Regions from separate parts of the Acidihalobacter yilgarnensis genome, predicted to be linked through region 2. Evidence: predicted binding sites of a transcription regulator. Region 2 holds the regulator's gene; the other holds the start of a gene.
What was found. The regulator FliA, encoded in region 2, starts transcription of late flagellar genes. The targets are predictions, from matches to a motif close to GCTAAAGTTNNNNNNNNNNCNGCCGATA.

Region 1: BI364_RS18390 (methyl-accepting chemotaxis protein) is a predicted target of FliA. The motif match lies at 2,773-2,800, and genes of this name have one in related genera.

What each region holds. Positions count from the first base shown of each region.
Region 1 is NZ_CP017415.1:2,465,268-2,477,240, forward strand. It holds gene BI364_RS11775 (chemotaxis protein CheA) at 1-677, opposite strand, end outside; gene BI364_RS11780 (STAS domain-containing protein) at 674-1,003, opposite strand; gene BI364_RS11785 (response regulator) at 1,034-1,402, opposite strand; gene BI364_RS18390 (methyl-accepting chemotaxis protein) at 1,465-2,577, opposite strand; gene panC (pantoate--beta-alanine ligase) at 3,050-3,892, opposite strand; gene panB (3-methyl-2-oxobutanoate hydroxymethyltransferase) at 3,897-4,709, opposite strand; gene BI364_RS11805 (deoxynucleoside kinase) at 4,714-5,361, opposite strand; gene folK (2-amino-4-hydroxy-6-hydroxymethyldihydropteridine diphosphokinase) at 5,354-5,857, opposite strand; gene pcnB (polynucleotide adenylyltransferase PcnB) at 5,850-7,187, opposite strand; tRNA gene BI364_RS11820 (tRNA-Glu) at 7,288-7,363, shown strand; gene BI364_RS11825 (c-type cytochrome) at 7,504-7,965, opposite strand; gene BI364_RS11830 (RNA-binding S4 domain-containing protein) at 8,085-8,480, opposite strand; gene BI364_RS11835 (glutathione S-transferase family protein) at 8,526-9,200, shown strand; gene BI364_RS11840 (YcgN family cysteine cluster protein) at 9,246-9,686, opposite strand; gene BI364_RS11845 (hypothetical protein) at 9,695-10,372, opposite strand; gene BI364_RS11850 (hypothetical protein) at 10,465-10,824, shown strand; gene BI364_RS11855 (hypothetical protein) at 10,881-11,072, shown strand; gene BI364_RS11860 (HugZ family pyridoxamine 5'-phosphate oxidase) at 11,069-11,572, shown strand; gene BI364_RS11865 (tetratricopeptide repeat protein) at 11,580-11,973, opposite strand, start outside.
Region 2 is NZ_CP017415.1:2,341,107-2,353,079, forward strand. It holds gene BI364_RS11215 (ParA family protein) at 1-335, opposite strand, end outside; gene motD (flagellar motor protein MotD) at 332-1,273, opposite strand; gene BI364_RS11225 (flagellar motor protein) at 1,297-2,037, opposite strand; gene BI364_RS11230 (protein-glutamate methylesterase/protein-glutamine glutaminase) at 2,180-3,238, opposite strand; gene BI364_RS11235 (chemotaxis protein CheA) at 3,281-4,897, opposite strand; gene BI364_RS19315 (Hpt domain-containing protein) at 4,861-5,364, opposite strand; gene BI364_RS11240 (protein phosphatase CheZ) at 5,424-6,203, opposite strand; gene BI364_RS11245 (chemotaxis response regulator CheY) at 6,228-6,602, opposite strand; gene BI364_RS11250 (RNA polymerase sigma factor FliA) at 6,660-7,385, opposite strand; gene BI364_RS11255 (MinD/ParA family protein) at 7,388-8,278, opposite strand; gene flhF (flagellar biosynthesis protein FlhF) at 8,262-9,497, opposite strand; gene flhA (flagellar biosynthesis protein FlhA) at 9,598-11,682, opposite strand; gene flhB (flagellar biosynthesis protein FlhB) at 11,682-11,973, opposite strand, start outside.

The sequences.
Region 1 (11,973 bases), 120 kb from region 2:
GGAATTCGGTCGGGCAGCACCTCGACGCCCACCAGCTGGCCCAGCGATTTCAGATAGCGGATGAAGGACAGCGGATCCATGCCATTACGGAAGGTTTCATCGCCAAATCGCAGTGACAGATGCCAACCCTCGGGATCCGGCGCGCGGGTCCAGGATTGAATCGCCGATTCGACCGCATCGCCGGCAGCAATCAACTCATGCCGTCCGGCCTGGGTTTGAGGTGCGGCCTCGGGTGACTCTGCGCGCTGTACGGACACGACATCTTCTGGTGTCGCGACCGACTCACCACCATGCAAAGCCGTCACCAGCTCGCGTCCTTGTGCTTGCCGTGCCTCGTCCAAGGCACGGGATTCCGCTGCACAGTCCACAAGTATGCCGAGATGGTCCGTACACCTGATCAGTAAGCTGATCCAGGGGGGAGAAAGTGCAAGGGTGCCGTCGCGGGCCCGGTCCAACACGCTTTCCATCTCATGTCCGAAGGCGACCACTTCGTCGAGACCGAACAGCCCGGCTGAGCCTTTAACCGTGTGCGCCGCACGGAACAGCGCATTGACGTCCTCGGGATCGGCTTCCGCCTCCTCAAGCCGAAGCAGAATGGCCTCCATCTGGATCAGCAGATCGCGTGCTTCCTCCAGAAAGGTTGCAAGCGCCCCGCCCCAATCGAAGCCATCGTTCATCGCCTGCCTCCGACTGGCCGGAGGACCAGCGGATCACCGAAAAAACGCTCCAGCTGGCACAACTCGATCGCCTCAATAACGCATGGGCTGTGCTGTGATAACTGAAGCGATTTGCCGCCGCGTTCCGCCTCGCGCTTGCCGGCCATCAGCAGCTGCAGGCCGGCACCGTCGATATTGTCCACGGCAGATAGATCCAGGACGAGGCCATCGGCCTCATCGAGACCTTGCGACACCCGCGCATAAACCTCGGCGACGCCGTAAATATCGAGATCGCCGGTCAATGACAACTGAACGGTGTTTCCCGTGCGCGTCTCGATAATTTCCATGCATCCCCCCAGGTATATATGCGCCGTTGCTCAGGGCCCGACCAGCTTGGATACGGCTGCCAGCATCTGTGCCGGCTGGAATGGTTTAACCATCCAGGCCTTGGCGCCGGCTGCACGCCCCTCCTCCTTTTTCGCATCCTGCCCTTCCGTGGTCAGCATAATGACCGGCACGAAGCGATATTCGGGGCGCTGCTTGAGCTGCTTGACGAAGGTAATACCGTCCATGCGTGGCATATTCACGTCGCTGATAACCAGCTGGACCTTTTTACCCTCAAGCTTGGTCAGTGCCTCCTGGCCATCACCTGCTTCCATGACCTCGTATCCCGCTCCCGTCAGTGCCATTTTCACGACCTGACGCAGCGAAGCGGAGTCATCCACAATCATCACCGTCTTAGGCATTCCATCGCTCCCGACCCGTCATTAATTAATCATCAATTATTAAATTCGTCCGCCACACTCACTCAGAAGAAAGTGACGTCACCTGTATCGACATGCGCGCCCTGATCGCCTCGATGATTGCGGCGCTGTTCGTCAGTGGTATAGCTACGCTCCACCTCAGCCAGCCATTGCTCAATCACGACACGCACATCCGCAGTCCCTGGTGCGTACTGGTCGAGCAAGCCGCCCAAGCTATTCAAGCTCGATTCCGCGTGCTCAAGAATTTGGCTCACGCGGTCCTGAAACTGCAATGAAACCAGCATCTGTGCGACATCCATGCGAATGCCATCGTTTTCCCGATGCACCACCTCAGCCGAGGTCCGCGTTTGTTCTGCGAATTGACGGAAACGCGTGAGCACTGCATTAACTGCCGTATCGGCGGCCGTCATCGCTTCCTGATCAGCCTCGCCCGATGCCGCAGCCGAGCTGCCGATACCTGCCAACGAGTCGGTAATACTCTGAATCTTCTCTGCCATACGGCGCACCGTGTTGGTCGACAACCCCGACAATTTGCGCACTTCCTCCGCAACCACGGCGAATCCACGGCCCTGTTCACCCGCCCGCGCCGCTTCGATTGCCGCATTCAATGCCAGCAGATTGGTGCGCGAGGCAATAACCTCGACTTCACCAGTCATGCCGCGCAAGGCCTCTGCGTAAGCGTCCAGTCCCTCCAGCGCCTGTGCCAGCGAACGCCTGCGCTCTCCGGTCGCCTCCAAGGTACTCAATACGGATTTGAGATCGGACTCGTTACGCTCGAAGTCGCTGTGCGCGCCCGCGGGCGCGCCAACCGGTTCCGCGCTCACGATCGATGCCGCGGTCTGTACCGCCTGATCCAGACGCCCCTGCAGGCTGTCGAATTGACCGACCAGGGCGTTAATCCCCTCTTCAGTCTGGGCTTTGGCTGTATCGATCTGGCGGGCCACAATCTGTAATGCTTGAGCGATGGCCAAGGCATCGGATTCTCGGTTGGTAACCAAGTGATCCCCCCCCTCCTCGGACTTCGGTTTTGAGGGCCGCACTTCGGGCGCCAATGGTGCAGCGGGCATTCCGCGCGCACGCCAGATCCAGATCAACGTCATCAATACGGCGACACCGAGGGTAAGCGAACGGGGCTCTCCCCATACCAGCAATGCCACAATCGCCCCTCCCCATGGGAGGACCGTGCCTCCGGCCCAAATTCCATTACCCATCGATTCGCTCGTCATGTGGGTATCGCCCATCCTTCCGTATACCGCCGGCGATTAGCCGGGGCTGGTTATCAGTATTGTGGTAAGCCTGGCGCTACGGGTATATCAAACGCTATCGCGGCCCATACAACGCTTTTATCCTTATATCGTCACCTGCCAGGAATAGTTGAACACCATCCGAACAGATTGAGCTTAGTCAATCCTTGACCAAAACCCAGCAACAGCCTTCAACTCAGGCGCTTACAACTATCCGGTCACGGCTTCTTCGACAAGAAATTCTTATGAATGTTTCCGCCTTCACATTTTTGTCACAATTCGACACGCATGGCGTGGACATCGCGGGTGGAACGATGAGGCACATCAAGTCACCCGACGGCGGCGCCCACCGGGTAGTGGCTACACAGGGGTGTAACTAACTGAGCTAGACGACTGGGAGACAGTCAATCAGGCGCACACCGCCCAGCCAGGCAGCGGCAAGAATGACCAAGGGCGCAGCACCGGCACTGCCAGAAGACAGGTCTTCTGCGTGGCGAATGGCCACGTATTCGACCTTGAAACCCGCTCGGTTTAAGGCATCGGTGGCGGCACGCTCGATGGTTTCGATTGCGCCGCCACGCCGCAATAGCGTCTCGGCACGGCCCAAGCTCTGATACAGTATCGCCCCGCGCCGCCGAGCTTCTTCGTCAAGGCGCGCATTGCGCGAACTCAGTGCCAGGCCATCCTCCGCCCTAACGACGGGCACACCGTGAATACGGACCGGGATGTCTAGATCGGCAGCCATCCGACGCACCAGTAACAACTGCTGGTAGTCCTTCTCTCCGAATACAGCCTCGTCCGGTTGCACTAGGTTGAAGAGCTTGCACACGATGGTAGCCACGCCAGTAAAGTGTCCTGGTCTGCGCTCCCCCTCCAGGATATCACCCAAGCCTGGCACGCTGACGCGGGTAGCAAGCGCCAGCCCACCCGGGTATAGCGTTTCCGCATCTGGCGAGAACAGCAAATCGACACCATCGCGTACCAGAATGGCCCGATCCGCCTCTAGCGTGCGCGGGTAACTATTCAGATCCTCGGGGCGGTCGAATTGCAGCGGATTGACAAAGATGCTCACGACCACGCGATCTGCCCGTTGTCGAGCCTCGCGGATCAATGCACGATGACCGTCGTGCAAATTGCCCATCGTCGGTACTAGCGCAACGCGCTCGCCCTGCAGACGCCACCCACGCACGATGCTGCGGAGTTCCAGAGGTCTTCCCGTCTCGCGCATGGGCTCAGAAACCGTGTTCGGGAGCCGGGAAGCGCCCCTCACGCACCGCCTCAACGTAAGCGCGCAAGGCATCCCCCACTCCCTCGTGACCCGGCATAAAATTCCGGCTGAAGCGCGGGGGCGTTCCGGGCGTGATGCCCAAAACATCGTGCAGAACCAATATCTGGCCATCACAGGCCGAGCCAGCACCGATACCGATCACCGGGATATCTACCATTTCAGTGATTTCGGCCGCCAGACTCGCTGGCACACATTCGAGCAACAATAACTCAGCTCCCGCAGCCGCCAATGTACGGGCATCTCGACGCAGGGCCTCTGCCGTTGCGGCATCGCGCCCCTGCACCCGATATCCTCCGAGCTTGTGCACAAACTGAGGGCGTAGTCCCAGATGAGCGCAGACTGGCACACCGTGTCCGCTCAACTGTTCGACGACGGCCACTTGGTCGGCACCACCCTCAAGCTTGACCATCTCCGCGCCCCCCTCTTGCATCAATCGAGCGGCGTTGCGCAAGGCACTGGCGGGATCGGTGAAGCTCATGAATGGCATATCGGCCATCAACAAGGCATGCCGCCGACCCACCGCGGCCATTCGCGTGTGGTACACCATGTCATCCATGGTTACGGAAACCGTGCTTTCGCGGCCTTGCACCACCATCCCAAGAGAATCGCCGACCAAAATCACATCGACACCCGCATCATCAACCAGGCGGGCAAAGCCGGCATCGTACGCCGTCAGACAGGCAATTTTGCGGCCTTCACGCCGGGCACGCCGGAGGTCGGTGACCGTCACGCGCTTTTGTTCGTTCTGTACACTCATGGCATCACATCGTAAAAGGCAAGGGGTTGAAGAAACGGCGCCCGCTGGGTGGTGTGCGAATTTCATCGACCAAGGCCTGATAATCGCGCTCGTTGCGCACGATATCGATCTCGCTGGCATTGACAATCAATAGCGGTGCGCCATTGTAATGGTAGAAAAAATCGGCATAACGTGCGCATAAGCGCGTCAAATAGGCCGGGTCGATCAGGCGTTCGTAACTGCGGTCACGCTGCTCGATCCGGCGCAACAGTACGTCTACAGGCGCTTGCAGATACACCACCAAATCTGGACGCGGGGCATCCAATACCAGCTGGGTATAGACCTCCTCGTACAGCGCCAGCTCATCCTCATCGAGCGTTACCTCGGCAAACAGACGATCCTTATCAAGCAAGAAGTCCGCAATCCGTGTCGAGCTAAAGAGGTCGTTCTGGCGCATGGCTCGCATCTGGCGTACCCGTGTCAGCAAAAAACTGAGCTGCGCCGGCAGTGCTGCCCGCCGCGGATCCTCGTAAAAACGCTCCAGGAAAGGGTTTTCTTCTGGCTGCTCCAGCAACAACGAGGCCTCGAAGTCCTCGGACAGCCGTCGCGCAAGTGTCGTTTTACCCACTCCGATCGGGCCTTCGATGGCGATGAAACCCGGCAGTTCAACCATCAGAACGATCCAAAGGCAAGAGCCCCCTAGAAGGACAGCACGCGATCAACGCATCCAGCGATCCGAGACCCGGAATCACCAGCCACGGTGCAATTTCGGCGAGAGGATACAGGACAAAGTCCCGTTCATGCATGCCCGGATGCGGCAGTGTCAGACGCGGTATGGCCAGCGTTCGGTCGCCATGAAGCAGGAGATCGAGATCCAAGGTGCGTGGCCCCCAATGCTCGCCGGACCTTACCCGCCCCTGATCGGCCTCAATGGCTTGAAGCGCATCCAGCAGATCGAGAGGCGCCAAAGCCGTGTCCAATCGGGCTACCGCATTGATAAAATCGGGCTGGTCCTGCGGTCCTATCGGCGGATTGATGTAGAGGCACGAACGCTGCAGCAATCGCGTCTGTGGTATGGCATCAAGCGCCATGATCGCACGTTCGATCTGGGACTTCGGGTCATCCAGGTTACTGCCCAGGGCCACGTAGGCCGGACAGCACTCAGGCATCGGTAGGCTTGGCCTTACGCACGCGGCGATTACGACGCCGACGGCGCCCCGCCTCGGGACGCGCTGTCGCAGCGGCGACCTCGAGTAACTGCTGCTGACCTTCCGCGTCGCTTTCCTGCAGGCGCGTCCACCAATCACTCAGTTCCACATCGATTTCGCCGACCCTCGCCCGCAGACACAGGAAATCGTAGGCCGCCCGGAACCGAGGATGAGCCATCAGGCGCATCGGGCGTTTGCCCTGTCTTTGTGCGAACCGAGGTTGCTGCGTCCAAATCTCACGCATCGGCAGACTAAAGCGCTTGGGCAGGCTGATACGGCGCGTCTGCTCAGCGCTAATCTCCGCTGCCGCGATCTGCAGGGCCGGTATCTCGCCCAACTCATCACTGTTCAAGTCCCGTACACGCTGGCGTACCGGCTCCCACAATAGGGCCGCAAATAGGAAGGCCGGCGTCACCGGCTTGCCTTCGGCCACTCTACGGTCCGTATTTTCCAAGGCCTGACGCAAAAAAGTCAGCGGAAAACCGTCGATTTCGGTCGCCAAGGCCGCCTCGGTTGCCGGGAAAAGCACCCCGAACAAGCCATAGTGCCGCATCAGTTCGAAGGACTGCACGGCCGCCCCACCCTGAAACAACTTGAGGACTTCATCGAACAACCTCGCGGGCGCAACATCCGCCAGCAAGGGCGCCAGTTCAAACAACGGCGCCTCGCTTTCTGCCTCGATCCGAAACCCCAGCTTCGCGGCGAAACGTACCGCGCGAAGCATGCGCACGGGGTCCTCGCGGTAGCGCACCTGCGGGTCGCCTATCAGACGCAACAGACCCTCGCGGATATCGCCCATCCCCCCCGCATGATCCACCACGGAAAAATCGCGAATATCGTAATACAGGGCGTTAATGGTGAAATCGCGGCGCCAGGCATCCTGCTCGAACGTCCCGTATACATTGTCGCGCAAGATCCGCCCTTCCTCGCTCAGCTCCGCATCACCGTCGCTCTCCGCGATCTCGTGCGGTGCCCGAAAGGTGGCAACCTCGATGATTTCACGTCCGTAGCGAACATGTGCCAACCGAAAACGACGGCCAATCAGTCGACAGTTACGAAACAACGACTGCAACTCCTCCGGCCGCGCGTTGGTCGCAATATCAAAATCCTTCGGCTCCCGGCCGAGCAACAGATCGCGCACCCCACCGCCCACGAGGTAGGCTTCATAACCGGCATCCTTGAGACGATAAAGAACCTTCAGCGCGTTTGGGCTAATCCGGGCGCGGGAGATGATGTGCTCGGCGCGAGGAATGATGGCGGGGATGGATGCGGGGATGGATGGTGAATTCAAGCTGGATGCAGGCTCACGATGTGGGTGGGGAAGAATGCTTCTTGAGAAAATCCAATTCGCCAGTATAATACCAGCCTTTCCGCGCAGCTGCAGTCTTCCAGCTCCCATCGTCTAGCGGTCTAGGACGTCGCCCTCTCACGGCGAAAACCGGGGTTCGAGTCCCCGTGGGAGCACCATCCCCGCAACAAACCCGTATTTGGATAGACCCGCACTCTGAAGCGGGAATCCGGGTGACTGCCCGCCTATAGCAAAATCCAATACTCGACACACGAATCCCATGCCGGGAACCAGCATGGGATTCGTTGATTCGCTGCGTTTATTTCGGTTTGCCGCCCATGTCGATGGGTTTGCCCTGTGACAGCGAGGTCAGATAGGCAACTAAAGAGCGCATGGTCTTGCTGCCATACGCGGGCGGTTTGCCACCGAGGCCGCCGGCCACACAGCCGCGGATCTGGTCCTCGATCGTAATCACCTTGCCAGCACGCGGGCTGTAGCGGGGGAAAATAGCTGCGGCATTGGAAAGACTCGGGAATTTATGACCGTTTGGCGTCACCGTCGGCCCCATGCCGGCAGCCTTATGACAGGATTCACAGGTCGTACCACGCCCGCCGAAGGTGTCGTGAATGAAGATATGCTTGCCATCGGCGATAGCTTGAGCCAATGGGCTTGGGGCGGCATGCGCGCCGACCATTGCACCGAAACCAAGCATTGCAACTGTCAGTGCGACGACTTTTATGCGCTTACCGGCTCCATTTGCTGCTGTAGACACTCGGGACATGCCGCTTTCTCCTTATGGTGGGTTTGCTTCGAATGCAGGGTCCGCTTACAGATCACCTCGAACCAATGGAATGTGACCGCAATCACCCGCAATCGTTCCACTCCGACAAAGCGGAATAATCAATCCAACCCGCGCAGCTCGCGAATACGCCTGCGCGCTCGCTTATCCGGGCGTTGTGCCGGGGCGAGCGCCCCGGCATGTTCCAATCGCCGCATCTCCGCATAGCGCTCACGCGCCTGTCGCTCCCCCTCGCCCTCGGCGTAAAGCCCTTGCGCCTGCGAAGCTGGCCCCCGCCGTTCGCTGAGCAGCAGCACCTCGACGACATAGCGTTCCTCACCACGCACGATCTCGAGTTTATCGCCGAGCCGCACCCCGCGAGATGGCTTTACGCGCGCGCCGTTGAGATGTACCTTGCCACCGTTGACTGCGGATGCGGCAAGGCTGCGTGTCTTGAAAAAACGCGCAGCCCACAACCACTTGTCGATCCGCAACGCCTCTCCCTGAGACGACTGCATCAGCTGCAGTCCTCCGAAATGCCACACACCACCGCGGAGATGCTCATGCCTCTGGAATTGATCAGTTTCAAACTATGCCCCTTCGTGCAACGCAGCGTGGTCACACTCCTGTACAAACAGGTACCCTTCGAGATTACCTACATCGACCTGGCCGCGCCACCGGACTGGTTTCTCGAAATATCGCCCCTCGGCAAGGTGCCGGCCCTGCGCCTTGACGATGGCAACGCATTGTTCGAATCGGCGATCATCAACGAATATATTGACGACATTACGCCACCCGCACTGCATCCGTCTGACCCGCTGGTCAGGGCTCGAAACCGCAGCTGGATCCAATTTGGCGAACAGTGCATCGTCGATCAATATCAGCTGACCGTCGCCAAAAACGAGGACGATTTCGAAGCGGTGCGCACCCGAGCACAGAGCAACCTGGCCAAGGTCGAGGCGATATTGGGTAACGGCCCCTGGTTCAACGGCACCGTTTTTTCGCTGGTCGACGCAGCCTACGCACCGATATTCATGCGTTATGCACTGATCAAGCCGATGGACGATGTCATGCCAGAAGCCGACTACCCACGACTGAATGCCTGGGCCGAAGCATTGCTCGCACTACCCGCCGTACGGCAATCGGTAGTCGGGGATTTCGACACCTTGCTCGCCGCCTACATCCGCAAAAACAGTCCTTATGCCGCTGAACGCCTGATTGCCGCCGTGGCTGCCTGAACGCCCCGATATCCATGCGTACTGTACTGCACGCATGGATATCGATCAGCGTAACCATTCCACGATGTGCTCCTCCAGGTCATCCACGTAGCGCTCGCTGACGCAACGTCCGCGCACTGAAACGCCGGCACGATGTACAGCCTCGTGATCGCCGCAAACCAAGTGATGCCATTCAGGCAGATCCTGCCCTGACGCCAGCCGTCGATAACCGCAGGTCGACGGCAACCATTCGAAGCTCTCGATGTCTTTGGTGGTCAACTGGATGCAATCCGGCACTTGGCTGCGCCGACGCGGGTAGTCTTTGCACTGGCACGATTGGAGATTGAGGAGATGGCAGGCCACGTCGGTAAAAAAAAGCTCGCCACTATCCTCGTCCTGCAGCTTGTGCAGACAGCATCGGCCACACCCGTCACAAACGGCTTCCCATTCCTCCTGATCCATTTCCGCCAAGGACGTATCGCGCCAAAAACCGGGTCGTAAAGCCATGTTTCGCCTCAATTCCCCTGAACCATGCCCATACCATCGATACGCGTGCGCACACCCGCAAACGCCGACGGCGCCACGTAGTACAACACCGCGTGACCATCACGCCCTCTCAATAGCGCGAGGCCACGCTGGGGATATAACCAATACACCTGCCCGTCACTCACGGCGACTCGCTCGACCGGAGACCCGAAGGATTTGAGGACCAAGTCTTCGTCATAGCGTACTCGCGGTACATAGGTGATCCCCGTGATCGGCAAGCCATAGGCCCGGAGGGTATCCGTCTCGGTCAGAGCCAAACGCCAGGCTCCGGTTGCCGTCGGTTGACGACCTACGGCACGGGCCGCCATGGCGATCAAGGCCACCCTGGATGCGCCGAGCGTCACGTCGAGCCGGGCCTCAAACATGCCCAACGAAATAGTGCCGTAATAGGCCTCCAGACTCATGCGGCCGTCAGGCGCAACGAATAGCGCCACGCGCGGAATATTGCGCAGACGTGCATTGAGCTCGCGGGCCGTCGTCCTGCCCAGCGTCACGCCAAAAATGCGCGAGGCCCCATCCGGCAGGATCACGACCTGCCAAGGCAGATCGCCCGTCTCCCTCGCCCCGCCACCACGTCCGAACCAGCTCGCGACACCCAGCGCAAGCGCAAGCAGCAAAAACACAATCAATAAGCTGTTGCGCAGCATATCCCCCCCAACTATATGTCGCATTGTAGCACCCGCCCTCGGCGTGACCGGCTGATATACTGCGCTCATCCATGTCTGTGGAGACCTCGAAAATGCTGCCTGATTATCAGCCCGACACCTCTCTGTGCGAGCGTTTCGCGGACTTCCGCGAACGCCGCTACTGGGTGTTCTATGCCCCCAATACCAGTGAAGGCGAGGAAGCCAGGGCATATGGTGTCCTGTTCGACATTCTGCGCAAGCAGACGGCAATCATGATGATCTCGCCCGCTGATCCAGCCCGGTACGAGCCGGTCTACTATGACGCGCTGAAATACAGCCTGCCGACGATCCGTCACAGCCGACTGTTCACCTCGAAGGTACCCAAGAACAGCCGTGTCTACTTTATCGAGGAACCCGAACCGGTCGCCGATTTCTATGCCTGCGCCGATGTCGTGCTGCTCGGGGTACGCTGACTACCGAGGCGACTGCCACGCCTGACCTGATCACCCCGATCCTTGCCGGAAAGCCGGTGATCGCGGGCCCTGGTTCGAACCATCCTGAGGTGCGTGCGGCCATCGCCGCCGGCGCGATCCGCAGCGCGGCGTCGGTCGAGGAAATGGCCGAAACGATACGCGAACTCCAAGCGGCCCCCGAGTCCACCCACACGTTGACCGAGCACGCCCTCACCTGGCTCACCACGCGCACGAGTGCCGCATCGTGAGCGAAAAGGGAGATGATCCACAAGCGACATTGATGGCGTTACATGAAGACTGCCAGTCGCTGATTTTGGCCACGCTTGACGAAGCCGGCACGCCGCACGCCAGTCCCGCGCCCTATATACGCGACGCGCGTGGCGATTATCACGTCTTCGTCAGCGGTCTATCCGCGCATACTCGCCACCTCGCCTCGGGGCGCCCCGCCTCGGTACTGCTCATCGAGGATGAAGCCGCCACGGCGCAGATCTTCGCCCGCACACGCCTCAGTCAGACCTGCCGTGTGGATGAGATTCAGCCGGACACGGCCGAATGGACCTCGCTGCTGGAGCTCTTCGAGCTCCGCTTCGGACAGATAATCCGGCTCCTGCGCTCGCTCCCAGACTTCCGTCTGTTTCGACTACAACCCCACAACGGCGGTCGCTTGATAACCGGATTTGGCCGCGCCTTCGATCTGAAGGATGGGGCCTTGCACCCCGTCGGCCCGCCAAACACGCCGGAAGGCTGAGTACGACTCAGCCGCGTCTGACGCGAAATTCTCGTAACCAGTCGATCGCAATCTCGCCGGCACGCAGCCGCTCTGCCGGCGACAGTTCGCGCGCCACCCGCTCCCGATACCGCGCCGCGTTGGCAACCCCCAGCTCGGCGGCAATATTGAACCACTTATAGGCATCGACATCACTGCGTGGTACGCCCTCGCCCATGGCAAAACACCGCCCAAGATTATTCGCGGCATGTGGCTCACCCACCTCCGCCGCGCGGTAATACCACTGCGCCGCCTGCTCGGCATCTCGTGGAAGGCCTTCACCCGTATCGTATTTGAGCCCCAGTCGGAACTGCGCTTGCGGATTACCCGCTTCGGCAGCCACCCAGAACCAGTGGGCGGCTTGGTTCGCATCGATCGCGATG
Region 2 (11,973 bases):
ACCACCAAGCCCATACCCTCCCGCCCGCCCAACTGCCGATCCAATGTCGCCATAGCCGTGCTGGCGCAAAGCAACGACATCCCTTCGACCGATGTCTCTACGGCAAGCGGCAACGGATTGAGTGCCTGCCCTTGGGCGCGGCGTTGAAACAAGGTGTAAAGGCCACTATCGGAACCTTCCGGGTTATATCCGAAATAACTTGTCAGTGAGCCATGCGGGTCAAGATCGAGCAGCAATACACGCTCGCCGGCACGCGCGAGAAGCCCCCCCAGACTAACCGTCGTGGTCGTCTTGCCCACACCACCTTTTTGATTAGCCACCGCCACGATGTTCATGATCGATTTCCCCCAACACCAGCGGTCTTTCCTGCGCTATCCGTCATGTCAGCACCCGGCCTCTGAAAAAGTGCAGGAGAGCCAGTACCGGCCTGCTCCAACGCCTTGCTCGCAGCCAGTACCACCAGATCCACCCGCCGATTCTGACTTCGCCCGGCCGCCGTCGCATTGCTTGCAATCGGCTTGTATTGCCCGTACCCGACCGCAGCCATACGCTGTGGTCCAACGCCAAATTCCGCCATTAAACGCACCACCGAAGCGGCGCGCGCCGCCGATAATTCCCAATTGGAGGGAAATTCGACGCTATGTATAGGTATATCGTCCGTAAAACCCTCAACCTGAATCCGATTCGGCAAGGGTGCGAGTGCCTTCGCCACTTCCTGGATAATCTGCGTCGCCGTTGGCGCCAGACGGATACTGCCGCTCGAAAACAGAAAGTCCGTGTTGATTTTGATATCGATCCACAATCGATGGACATTTACCGATACAAGATTCTGCTTGACCAGATTACCCAAACGACGCTGAATTTCGTCACCCATGGCACGAATCGCAGCCTCGGTGGTGGCGAGTTGGTCGTCCGGCGCCTGCGCCGAACGCAGCGCAGCCGCCTGTCGCGCAGGTAGTAATGGCTTGGGCATCATCGATTGCGGAAGATTCTGCATCTCGACCGGTGCCGGAAAATTTTGCAGCGGCGTCGTTGCCGGTGGACCTGAGGCCACCACCTTGCCCTCCTGGATCGGGTCGAGCGAACGGGGCACGCTGTGGAAGGCGGCGACCAGGGACTCCGACAACACTCGATATTTGCCTACATTCACCGACGAAATCGCGTACATGACCACAAAAAAAGCAAACAACAAGGTGATGAAATCCGCATAGGAAACTAACCAGCGCTCCAGGTTTTCATGTTCAACCGCTTTTTTCCGTGATCGACGCGCCATGGCCTAACCTCCGTATGCCCGATTCATTGCACATACCCCTGCAACTTGGCCTCGATCGCGCGCGGGTTCTCTCCTTCCGCAATGGCAGCAAGACCCTCTATGGTCATTTCGCGCACCTTGCTCTGACGGTGGATAATGGATTTAAGCTTGTTCGCGATGGGCAACAAAAACAAATTAGCCGCACCAACGCCATAGATCGTCGCCACGAAAGCCACCGCGATACCGGCACCAAGCTTGGTCGGATCGGCAAGATTTTCCATCACATGGATCAATCCCATCACCGCACCCAAAATACCCACGGTCGGGGCATAGCCACCGGCTGCCTCGTAAACCTTCGCGGCATGCATCAGCTGCTCCTCCGTCGCATCCAGCTCTACCTCCAACACGCTGCGGATGGCCTCCGGCTCACGACCGTCGACCAGCATCTGCAAACCCTTGCGAGCAAACGGCTCCTCCAGCGCATCCGAGACACCTTCGAGCCCGAGCAGACCCTCGCGGCGCGCGATCTGGCACCATTCCACAATCGATTCGATCTGTCGCTCCGGTTCGATCGACGGTGGCTTGAAGACCCACAGCCCCATCCTGACCGCACGCCAAAAGACCGGCAGGGGGCTCTGCAGCAACACGGCACCCAACGTCCCGCCCATCACGATGATGAAGGCGGTCAGCTGCAGGAGGGAGCCGATATGCCCCCCCTCGATATAATTGCCACCGATTACGGCACCCAGTGCGATCAAGATGCCCAGCAGGCTGAGTATGTCCATCACCTACTTCCTCTGGGCAAATGCCGTAAACCATCACGGGAGACCAAAACCAAGCTCCCCGCTCCCTGTATCTCGTGATCCACGACCTCGGCGTGCCGTGCTTCATCAGCCGCTGACCCACAACGTGGCCAACGACGTACCGTCAGAATGCGCCGACCAGGGCCTTGCCGCATTCATCCAGGGCCAAAACACGATCCGTCAACCCCGCCTCGGCCACCGCCGCCGGCATGCCATAAACCGTTGAACTGGCCTGATCCTGGGACCAGATCGTCGATCCGTTCCGCTTCATCAACCGAGCACCCTCCCGACCATCGGCTCCCATGCCCGTCAAGATAATGCCGAGATTGCCACCTGGATTAATGCGCTCGGCACTGGAGAAGGTGACATCCACACTAGGCCGGTAATGCAGCTCCGGAGGACTTTCACCAATACGCACACGCATCGCGCCCGGGCTGCCCTCGAGTATCATCTGCATACCGCCTGGGGCCAATAATGCGACGCCCGGACGCAAAGTCGTCTGATCCTTAGCTTCTTGAACCTCAATAGCGCACAAGCCATTGAGACGCTCGGCAAATGCAGGTGTGAATGCTGCCGGCATATGCTGAACCAGCAATAGCGGTCGACTGAAATTGGCCGGTAGGGCCATCAATACCTTCTGCAGCGCAACGGGGCCGCCGGTGGAAGTGCCTATGAGCACCAATCGGCATTGTGGCAGCTTGGCGCCAACCCGACTGATCGGCATCGGTGCGCGCGCGGCAGGCCGACCAAAAGCCGTACCGGCCGGTGGTGCGACCGGCGCCGAGCGACGACGTGCCAATGCCTTGACCCGCTGACAGAGCACTCGTCCCACCTCGCTTCGGTCACGCGCGATCTCTTCGAATTGCTTTGGGAGAAAATCGGCTGCACCGGCATCCAGCGCATCCAGCGTCGCCTTCGCGCCCTCATGTGTCAGCGATGAGAACATCAAGATCGGCCTGGGGTGGCTCGACATGATGTGTCGAGCCGCGGTAATGCCGTCCATCACCGGCATCTCGATGTCCATCGTCACGATGTCGGGTTTGTGTTCGGCGACACAGGCGACCGCTTCCCGCCCGTTGGTGGCAACCGCCACCACTTCTATATCCGGGTCGGACTCCAGCATTCCCCTGACGGCACGCCTGAAAAAGGCAGAATCGTCGACCACCAACACACGTACTTTCATCCTCAATCCTTAATGTCTGCAACCCTGCGCGTGAATATTGGCTCAGGCAGCCAACCCCTTCGCACGCATGAGCCCTGGCAAATCAAGTATCAGCGCCAGATGACCGTCTCCGGTAATGGTGGCACCAGCATAGCCGGGCACGTGACGTAATCCTGGTCCCAAGGGCTTGATGACAACCTCTTCCTGACCTAGCAGCTCGTCCACTACATAGCCCACACGCCGGTTATCTACATGGGCGACGACGACATGCCCGAGTGGGTCAACGCCCGCCGGCCCGTGCCCACCCTTGAGACGCAACCATTCACCGAGTCTAACCAGTGGCAAGGCCTTGCCACGCACCAAAATGACTTCTCGATTGTCGACAATCTTGGTTTGCGTGAGATCCATGTCCAGAATTTCGCCGATCGAACTCAAGGGAATGGCAAAAGGACGCCGCCGAATTTTGACCATCAGCGTGGGCACGATGGCCAAGGTGAGCGGCAGGCGGATGCGGATGATGGTGCCTCGCCCCAAGACGGAATCGATCTCGATGGCACCATTGAGTCCGGCGATGCGCGTCTTGACCACATCCATGCCGACACCTCGGCCGGAAACGTCCGACACCTGCTCCTTGGTCGAGAAACCCGGCCTGAAGATCAGGTCAAAGGCCTCCGTATCCGTCATCCGTTGTGACATCGTTTCGTCGATCAAGCCTTTTTCGATCGCCTTGGCGCGCAGGACTGCCGCGTCCATACCTTTACCATCATCCTCGATGACCAGCAGGATATGATCGCCCTGTTGCGCGGCCGAGAGAACCAAGTGGCCGATTACGGGCTTGCCTTGTTTACGACGATCCTCCGGCATCTCGATACCGTGATCCACCGAATTGCGCACTAGGTGAACCAACGGATCGGCGAGTGCCTCAACGAGGTTCTTGTCGAGCTCGGTGTCCTCGCCACGCAGTTCGAGGTTGACCTCCTTCTTCAAACTTTTGGCGAGATCACGTACCACGCGGGGGAATCGCCCGAAGACCTTCTTGATGGGCTGCATACGGGTATGCATCACAGCCACCTGAAGGTCCGTGGTGACCAACTCAAGGCTGGAGATGGCCCCCGCCACGCTTTCTTCCTTGATTTGTGCGCCCAGGGTCACCAATCGATTACGTACCAGTACCAGCTCTCCCACCAGATTCATGATGTCGTCGAGACGCTTGACGTCAACGCGCACCGTACTCTCCGCCGCAGGGGTGGCGGTGGCCGACGCAGGGCCATTCGCGCTGCGCGCGGCTGCGGCCTGGGTTGGGGCCGGCACATCTTTTTGTGGTGGCTGCGTCGCTGCGATCGTTGGCTCGGGCTCGGGCTCGGGCGGCACGACAACCGTCCGCTCCGCAGCTGGCGCCTCCTCTGCGGGACCGGGTGAAGCGCCCTTGCCATAAAGCTGATCCAGCAGCGCCTCGAACTCTGCCTCGCTGATGTCTTCCCCTCCGGTCGAAGCAGCACCTTCCGACTGCGTGGAAGATTCGTTTACCGCACCGGTGTGCTTACCCTGTCCATGCAACTGGTCGAGCAACGCCTCGAATTCATCGTCGGATATTTCATTGCCAGACGTCGAAGACTCCACGACCTCCGTGACTTCCTCACGCACTACACCAGACTCTGCGCTATCCGCTGCTTTGAGCATGGCCTCGAAGGCGGCATCCGTATCATCAGGCTGGGCGGGAGCGGGGGGGGAGAAGGCGGAGCAGCAACCGCGGGTGATTTCCCTGCGACCAAATCGGCGAGACGGCGCATCAGCTCAGCTTCGGCCGGCTCTGGCGCAACCCCGCCGCGCAAATTGTCGAACATGACATTCAGTGCGTCGAGCACCGCCAGAATGACGTCCATCAAGTCGCCATCCACCGTACGCTCACCCTGACGCAGTTGATTAAATACATCCTCTGAGTGGTGGCAAACGTCGACCAGCGGCGTCAGCGCCAGGAATCCGGCTCCTCCTTTGATGGTGTGGAAACCCCGAAAAATGGCATTGAGGAGGTTCGTATCCGTCGGGTTTTGCTCAAGCTCGAGCAATTGCCCGCCGAGGCCATCGAGAATTTCACCGGCCTCAACCAGGAAATCCTGCAGCAGTTCGTCATCAGCTCCGATCGTCATGTCGTCTCCAGGGCCCTTCCGGGTATGGAATATCCATGGGCATATGCTTTAAGCACGACTCAGAAACCCAGGCTAGAGAGCAAGTCATCAACTTCATCCTGCCCGCTCACGATACCCGCCTTGTCCACGCCTGGGACGGCAGGACCGAAACCCTTGCCGCTGCTGGCGTCTTCCGGAACGGTTTCCGCAGGTCGCTTGCCGTCCAACTTCACCAGACGCTCGCTCGCCACCTTGACGATACCGACCAGCCCTTCTTCGACCTCCTGCACCAGCTCGATCACCCGGCGGATCACCTGCCCGGTAAGATCCTGAAAATCCTGCGCCAACATCACGTCGGAAAGCTGCGAAGAAACCGTCGAAACCTCCTCCTTAACTTCCGTCAGAAAGGCGTCCAGGGACCCTCCCAGCTCACGAAATTCCTCCACGCTCAATTCACGGCGTTTGAATTTCGCCCACCCCTCCGAAAGAGATTCCGCACGATGACTCAATGTGGTCAACCGCGGCATGCTGTCTTCGATGGCGTTTAGCGTCCGATGCGCGGCCTGCTCCGTCAGCGTAACGACATAATTGAGCCTTTCTTTAGCGTTGGGGATTTCCTCATGCGTGATTTCAGCCACGCGGGAATCCAGTCTGAAGCTATTCAACGCCTCATGCAGATCACGCGTCAGCCGACCCAACTCATTGAAAAGGCTCCGGTCCTGCTGTGCGCCGAGAGATGACAACAGATCGCTGACGGGCCCTTCATCCCCCGCCTCCAGTGCCGACACCAACAGACGCGCCAGTACCAACCGATCGTCCCCCGTGGGTACGCCCTGCTTGCCGTCCTCATTTTTATCCACGCCCGCGTCTCTCCCGTATCCGCCTTAACCTTCGATTCGCTCGAAAATTTTGTCGATCTTTTCCTTGAGCGTCTCTGCGGAAAAGGGTTTGACCACATAACCATTCACGCCGGCCTGTGCCGCTTCGACGATCTGGTCCCGCCTAGCCTCAGCCGTCACCATCAGAACAGGTAACTTGGCCAGCTTGGGGTCCGCACGCACCGCTTTGAGCAATTCGATACCCGGCATGATCGGCATGTTCCAGTCCGTTACCAGGAAATCGAACTTGCCCGACTGCAATAATGGCAAGGCCGTACTACCGTCATCGGCCTCGGCCGTATTATTGAAACCTAGCTCTCGCAGCAGGTTTTTGATGATGCGCCGCATCGTGGAAAAGTCGTCCACGATGAGAATCTGCATGTTCTTATCCACGAAACACACTCCTTGAGATTCAATCTGCCTAACCCCGGCGGCACCTCAGGTGCGCCAGTCGACCATCCTTGCACGCAACCGTATCAGCGCCTGACTGTGGATCTGAGACACCCTCGATTCCGACACGCCCAGCACTTCCCCGATCTCGCGCAGGTTAAGTTCCTCGTCATAATACAATGACAACACCAGCGCCTCGCGTTCGGGTAGCGCACTGATGGTCCTTGCCAACGCCTGCCTGAAGTCATCGTTGGAAAGATGGTCCAGCGGCCCAGACACCCGCGTTTCACCGATTCGTCCGCCCTCACGCTCGTCATCTCCATCGCCGTCTCCGAAGGATTCCTCGAAGCTGAAGACCTGATAGCCCGTCGCGTCACGTAGCAAACGGTGATACTCCTCCAATGACACTTCCATCTCAGCGGCAACCTCGATCGCTCGTGCCGCTCGTCCGAGTCGGTTCTCCACAACACGCAGCGCGGCCGAAATTTCCCGCGCCTTGCGGTGCACCGAGCGTGGCGCCCAATCATTGCGGCGCACCTCATCGAGCATCGCCCCTCGCACGCGTATGCCCGCATAGGTCTCGAAGCTCGCGCCCTGGCCGGCATTGTAATGCTTAGCGGCCTCAATCAAACCGACGATCCCGGTTTGCACCAGATCGTCGAGCTGCACATTCGGCGGCAGTCGGTGGATCAGGTGATAGGCAATCCGTTTGACCATCGGGGCATGCTCGGCCACCAGGCGGTCAACATCAGCGGCCTCGCGCGCGGGGTACATATTCAGTCGGCCCACTGCACGTCCGCCGGGGCGGGCCCATGCACCAATCGTTCGACGAAAAATTCCAGATGCCCGCGCGAACCCGTCAGTCTGGGGAGGTTATCGGCCTTTGCCGCCAAATTCTTGAATGCCCGACCGGCCGGGCCGCCGGGGTAGAGCTCAACCACCGCCCCTTGACGCTGAACTGCCTGGCGTAGCAAAGGATCTTCCGGCACTGCGCCTAGATAATGCAGTGTGACATCGAGAAAACGGCCGCAAACCGCGGCCATCTTGCGATAAAGCGCGCTCCCTTCTTGCTCATCGCGTACGCGATTGGCCAGCACGTGGAAGCGTCCGATCTGGTGCTCCCGACTGAGCACCTTGATGAGCGCATAGGCATCCGTCATCGAAGCTGGTTCGTCACAAACCACCACGATCACCTCCTGGGCGGCCCGCGTGTAACTGATCACATCTGCCGAAATACCGGCAGGCGTATCCACGATGAGTACATCCAGTGGCAGACTCAGTTCGCTGAAGGCGCGGATCAATCCGGCATGTTCGATTTGAGATAGATCGGCCATATGCGAAATCCCGGATGCGGCCGGTACCACATGAATGCCGCGGGGCCCGCTGACGAGTATTTCATCGAGCGTGCACTCGCCACTCATCACATGAGAGAGATTCACACGCGGCTGCAGACCCAGCATGACGTCCACATTGGCTAGGCCAAGGTCGGCGTCCATGAGCATGACTTCGCGGCCCCGTCCAGCCAGCGCCACCGCGAGATTGACCGATACGTTGGTCTTACCGACACCGCCCTTGCCACTGGCCACCGCCATGACCCTGACCGGGCGCAGTTCGCGCACACGCCTAAGCCCGTCAGCTTGGTCCACAGTGTCACCCGACGTAAGCATATCGATCGCTTCCCTTGTGTTTGCATCGCCCGCCAGTAGGCAGCGGTTCCCGTTCACGACGTTTGACCAATGCCAATGCCTGACTGACGATACGCTGCACGCGAGCTGGCTCGAGGTCTTCGGCCACTCGCTGTCCGGTGCCCAGATAACTCAAGGGCAGGCCCGCACGGATAAGCGCCGAAAGCGACGCACCCAGAGCCTCGGCCTCATCGAATTTACTGAGTATCGCGCCACTCAGCGGTACGCGTCCGAAGCGGCGAACCGTCTCGCCCAATACGTCGCGCGCGGCATTCGCGGCGACAACCAGATACAGACGAATATCAGGAATTGAGGCAAGCGCCTGCAGCTCCACCGTCAGTCGCGCGTCCCTAGGCGCGATGCCCGGCGTATCGACTAGGATCAATCGCTTATCGGTCTGCCCGGCAATGATTTTTGTCAGCGCCTCGGCATCATCCGCCTGATAGACCGGCACACCGAGCAGTTGTCCCAATGTGCTCAACTGCGCCTGCGCCCCAATTCTATAGCTGTCAGTGCTGACCAGCGCTACCTGCCCTCGCCCATGGCGGATGAGATATCGCGCCGCCAGCTTGGCCAGTGTCGTGGTCTTGCCAACACCGGTCGGGCCAACGAGTGCGACCACGCCACCTTTCTGGACGATCTCGTCGCTCCCAACCGCCAGCCGCCGCCCGAGTGCCTTGAGCCCATCACGCCAAGCCTCGCGCTCATCGCGGAGCGGGCCGACGCTTTCAGCCAGCTCGCGGGCCAAATCCGAGTCCATCCCCATGCGCTCGAACTGTCGCACGACCTCGGCCCGCCGGGGCTGTTCGCGCGTAAATTCGCGCCAGGTCAGCTGCGACAGCTGGTTTTCCAGCAAACCACGCATGGAAGCGAGCTCCCGTTGCAGGGCCGCAACGGTACGCGCATCGGCATGTCCGTCCGAGGATGTCGGCCTGACCACCGGCATCGATGTCGGTCCGACTTCGGGTTTGGCTGTCACCACCTCGCTCTGGACCTGTGGAGACACATCCGGTGTGGTAATCGGCGCGGTCTCCTGCGCCGCGCCATTTACCCATTCGGCATCGAAATCAACAGCCGCAACCAGCTCGATCCCGCCGTCGACACGTCGGCTCGACAGGATGACCGCATCAGCGCCCAACTCGTCGCGCACCAGACGGATCGCCTGCCGCATCTCGCTCGCCACAAAGCGCTTGATTTTCATACCATCGATTCCTCGTTGGATCGTCCATCAACGGGCTTCCCGCCCGAATTCATCGATGCCACCCGGCGGTCTGCATCCGTTATTACGCAATACGCCGGATTCAATGGTTGCCCCCCAGGGTGGCAATGACGCGCAGGCGTTTGTTCTCTGGTATTTCTGTAAACGCCAGCACATTCAAACCGCGAACCGTGGGTCTCAACCATTTCGCCAACCAGGGACGCAGATCTGGGGATACCACCAGTACCGCGGGTTCACCTGCCATTTCCTGTCGCTGGGCGGCCTGGGCAACCGCCTGCCGAACCTGTTCGGCCAAGCCGGGCTCCAATCCGAGCCCGCCGCCCTGAAGGGATTTGTGCAATAACTGTTCCAGTGTCGGATCAAGTGTCATCAGCTTGAGTTCATCGGCCGGCCCGTATATCTGCTGGACGATCGAGCGGCCCAATGCGGCACGTGCCGCAGCCGTCAATGCGTCAGCATCTTGACTCTTGGTGGCCTGCTCCGCCATGGATTCGGCGATCGTACGCAAATCTCGGATTGGCACACCCTCCGCCAGCAGGTTCTGCAGCACCTTGAGCACAACACCGAGCGCCAGTGGTTTGGGAGTGAGGTTCTCGACCAGCTTGGGTGCGCTTTGCCCGAGTTTGTCGAGCAAGTGCTGGACTTCCTCGTGTCCCAGCAGTTCCTGCGCATGCGCCTGTAGAATCTGACTCAAGTGGGTCGCGATCACCGTTGACGGGTCCACCACCGTATAGCCTAGGGTCTGAGCCTGGTCGCGGCTATCCAATTCGATCCACACGGCCTCAAGACCGAAGCTCGGATCCCGCGTGTTGATCCCCTGGATCGCGCCAAAAACCTGCCCGGGATTGATCGCAAGCTCGCGTTCCGGGTAGACCTCGGCTTCGCCCACGGGCACGCCCATCAGGCTGATGCGATAGATATTCGGCCCCAGATCAAGATTGTCACGGATGTGCACCGGGTGGACCAGAAAGCCAAGTTCCTGCGAGAGCTTGCGGCGCACGCCCTTGATACGGGCCATCAAGGCGCCGCCCTGAACCTTGTCTACCAGCGGGATCAGTCGATATCCGACCTCCAGACCGATGATATCCACCGCCGCCACGTCGTCCCACGACAACTCCTGCACCTGCGGCTCACCGATGGCGGCCTCTGCCTGACGTTGTTCGGCCTGCACGGCCTCCGTGCGACTGCGTGTGATCAGATAGCCGCCCGCGAGCAACAGGCTGGCCAACCCGAGGAAGACCAGATTCGGCATCCCAGGCACCAGGCCGAGCAGACCTAGAACACCGGCGGTAATGTAGAGCGCACGTGGGTTCGCGAACAGCTGCGACATCACCTGCTCGCCCATATCCTGGGCCGCGGACACACGCGTGACGATAATCGCCGTGGCCGTCGACAGCAGCAACGAAGGGATTTGCGCCACCAGGCCGTCGCCGATGGTCAACAAAACGTAATTATGCGTCGCCGACTGCAGGCTCATCCCGTGCTGGACCATGCCGATCACGAGGCCGCCGATGATATTGACGAACAGGATGATGATGCCGGCAATCGCATCACCGCGGACGAATTTGCTCGCGCCATCCATGGAGCCGTAGAAATCCGCCTCACGGACCACTTCCTCACGCCGGGTACGCGCGTCGTCCTGAGTGATCAACCCAGCGTTGAGGTCCGCGTCGATGGCCATCTGCTTGCCTGGCATGGCATCCAGGGTAAAGCGTGCGCTCACTTCCGAGACACGCCCGGCACCCTTGGTCACCACCACGAAGTTGATTACCACCAGGATAGTGAAGACCACCAGACCGACGGCATAATTGCCACCCACGACAAAATCGCCGAAGGCCTCGATCACGTGACCGGCGGCAGCGGTGCCCGTATACCCATTGAGCAGCACTACGCGCGTGGAAGCCACGTTCAGGGCAAGACGCAATAGCGTCGCGACCAGGAGGACCGTGGGAAATACTGCGAAATCGAGCGGCCGACTGGCATAAACCGTCACCAGCACGACCACCATCGACAGGGCAATATTGAAAGTAAACAGCACGTCGAGCGCAAAGGGCGGCATCGGCAAGGTGATCATCGCCAACATCGCGAGCAACACCACCGGCACCCCCAGACCGAAGCGGCTCAACCCTCGCAGTGCGCCCAGTGTGCCGGTCGCCACGGTAGCCATCAGTCAACCCTCCCCTGCGGCACTTCGGCAAGCTCTGGCGGCACTTCGAGCGCCGGCAACGCGCCGAGAGTACCGGCGCCGGTTTTGAGCTGATAGACGTAGGCGAGCAGCTGCGCCACAGCGATATACAGGGCTGCCGGCACCTCGTCGTTCAACCGAGTATGGAAATAGATGGCACGCGCGAGTCCTGGCGCGGACTGAACCATCACGCCATGCTCGGCCGCTATCTCGCGGATACGCGCGGCGACCTGCCCCTTACCCTTGGCGATCACACGTGGCGCGCGCATACGG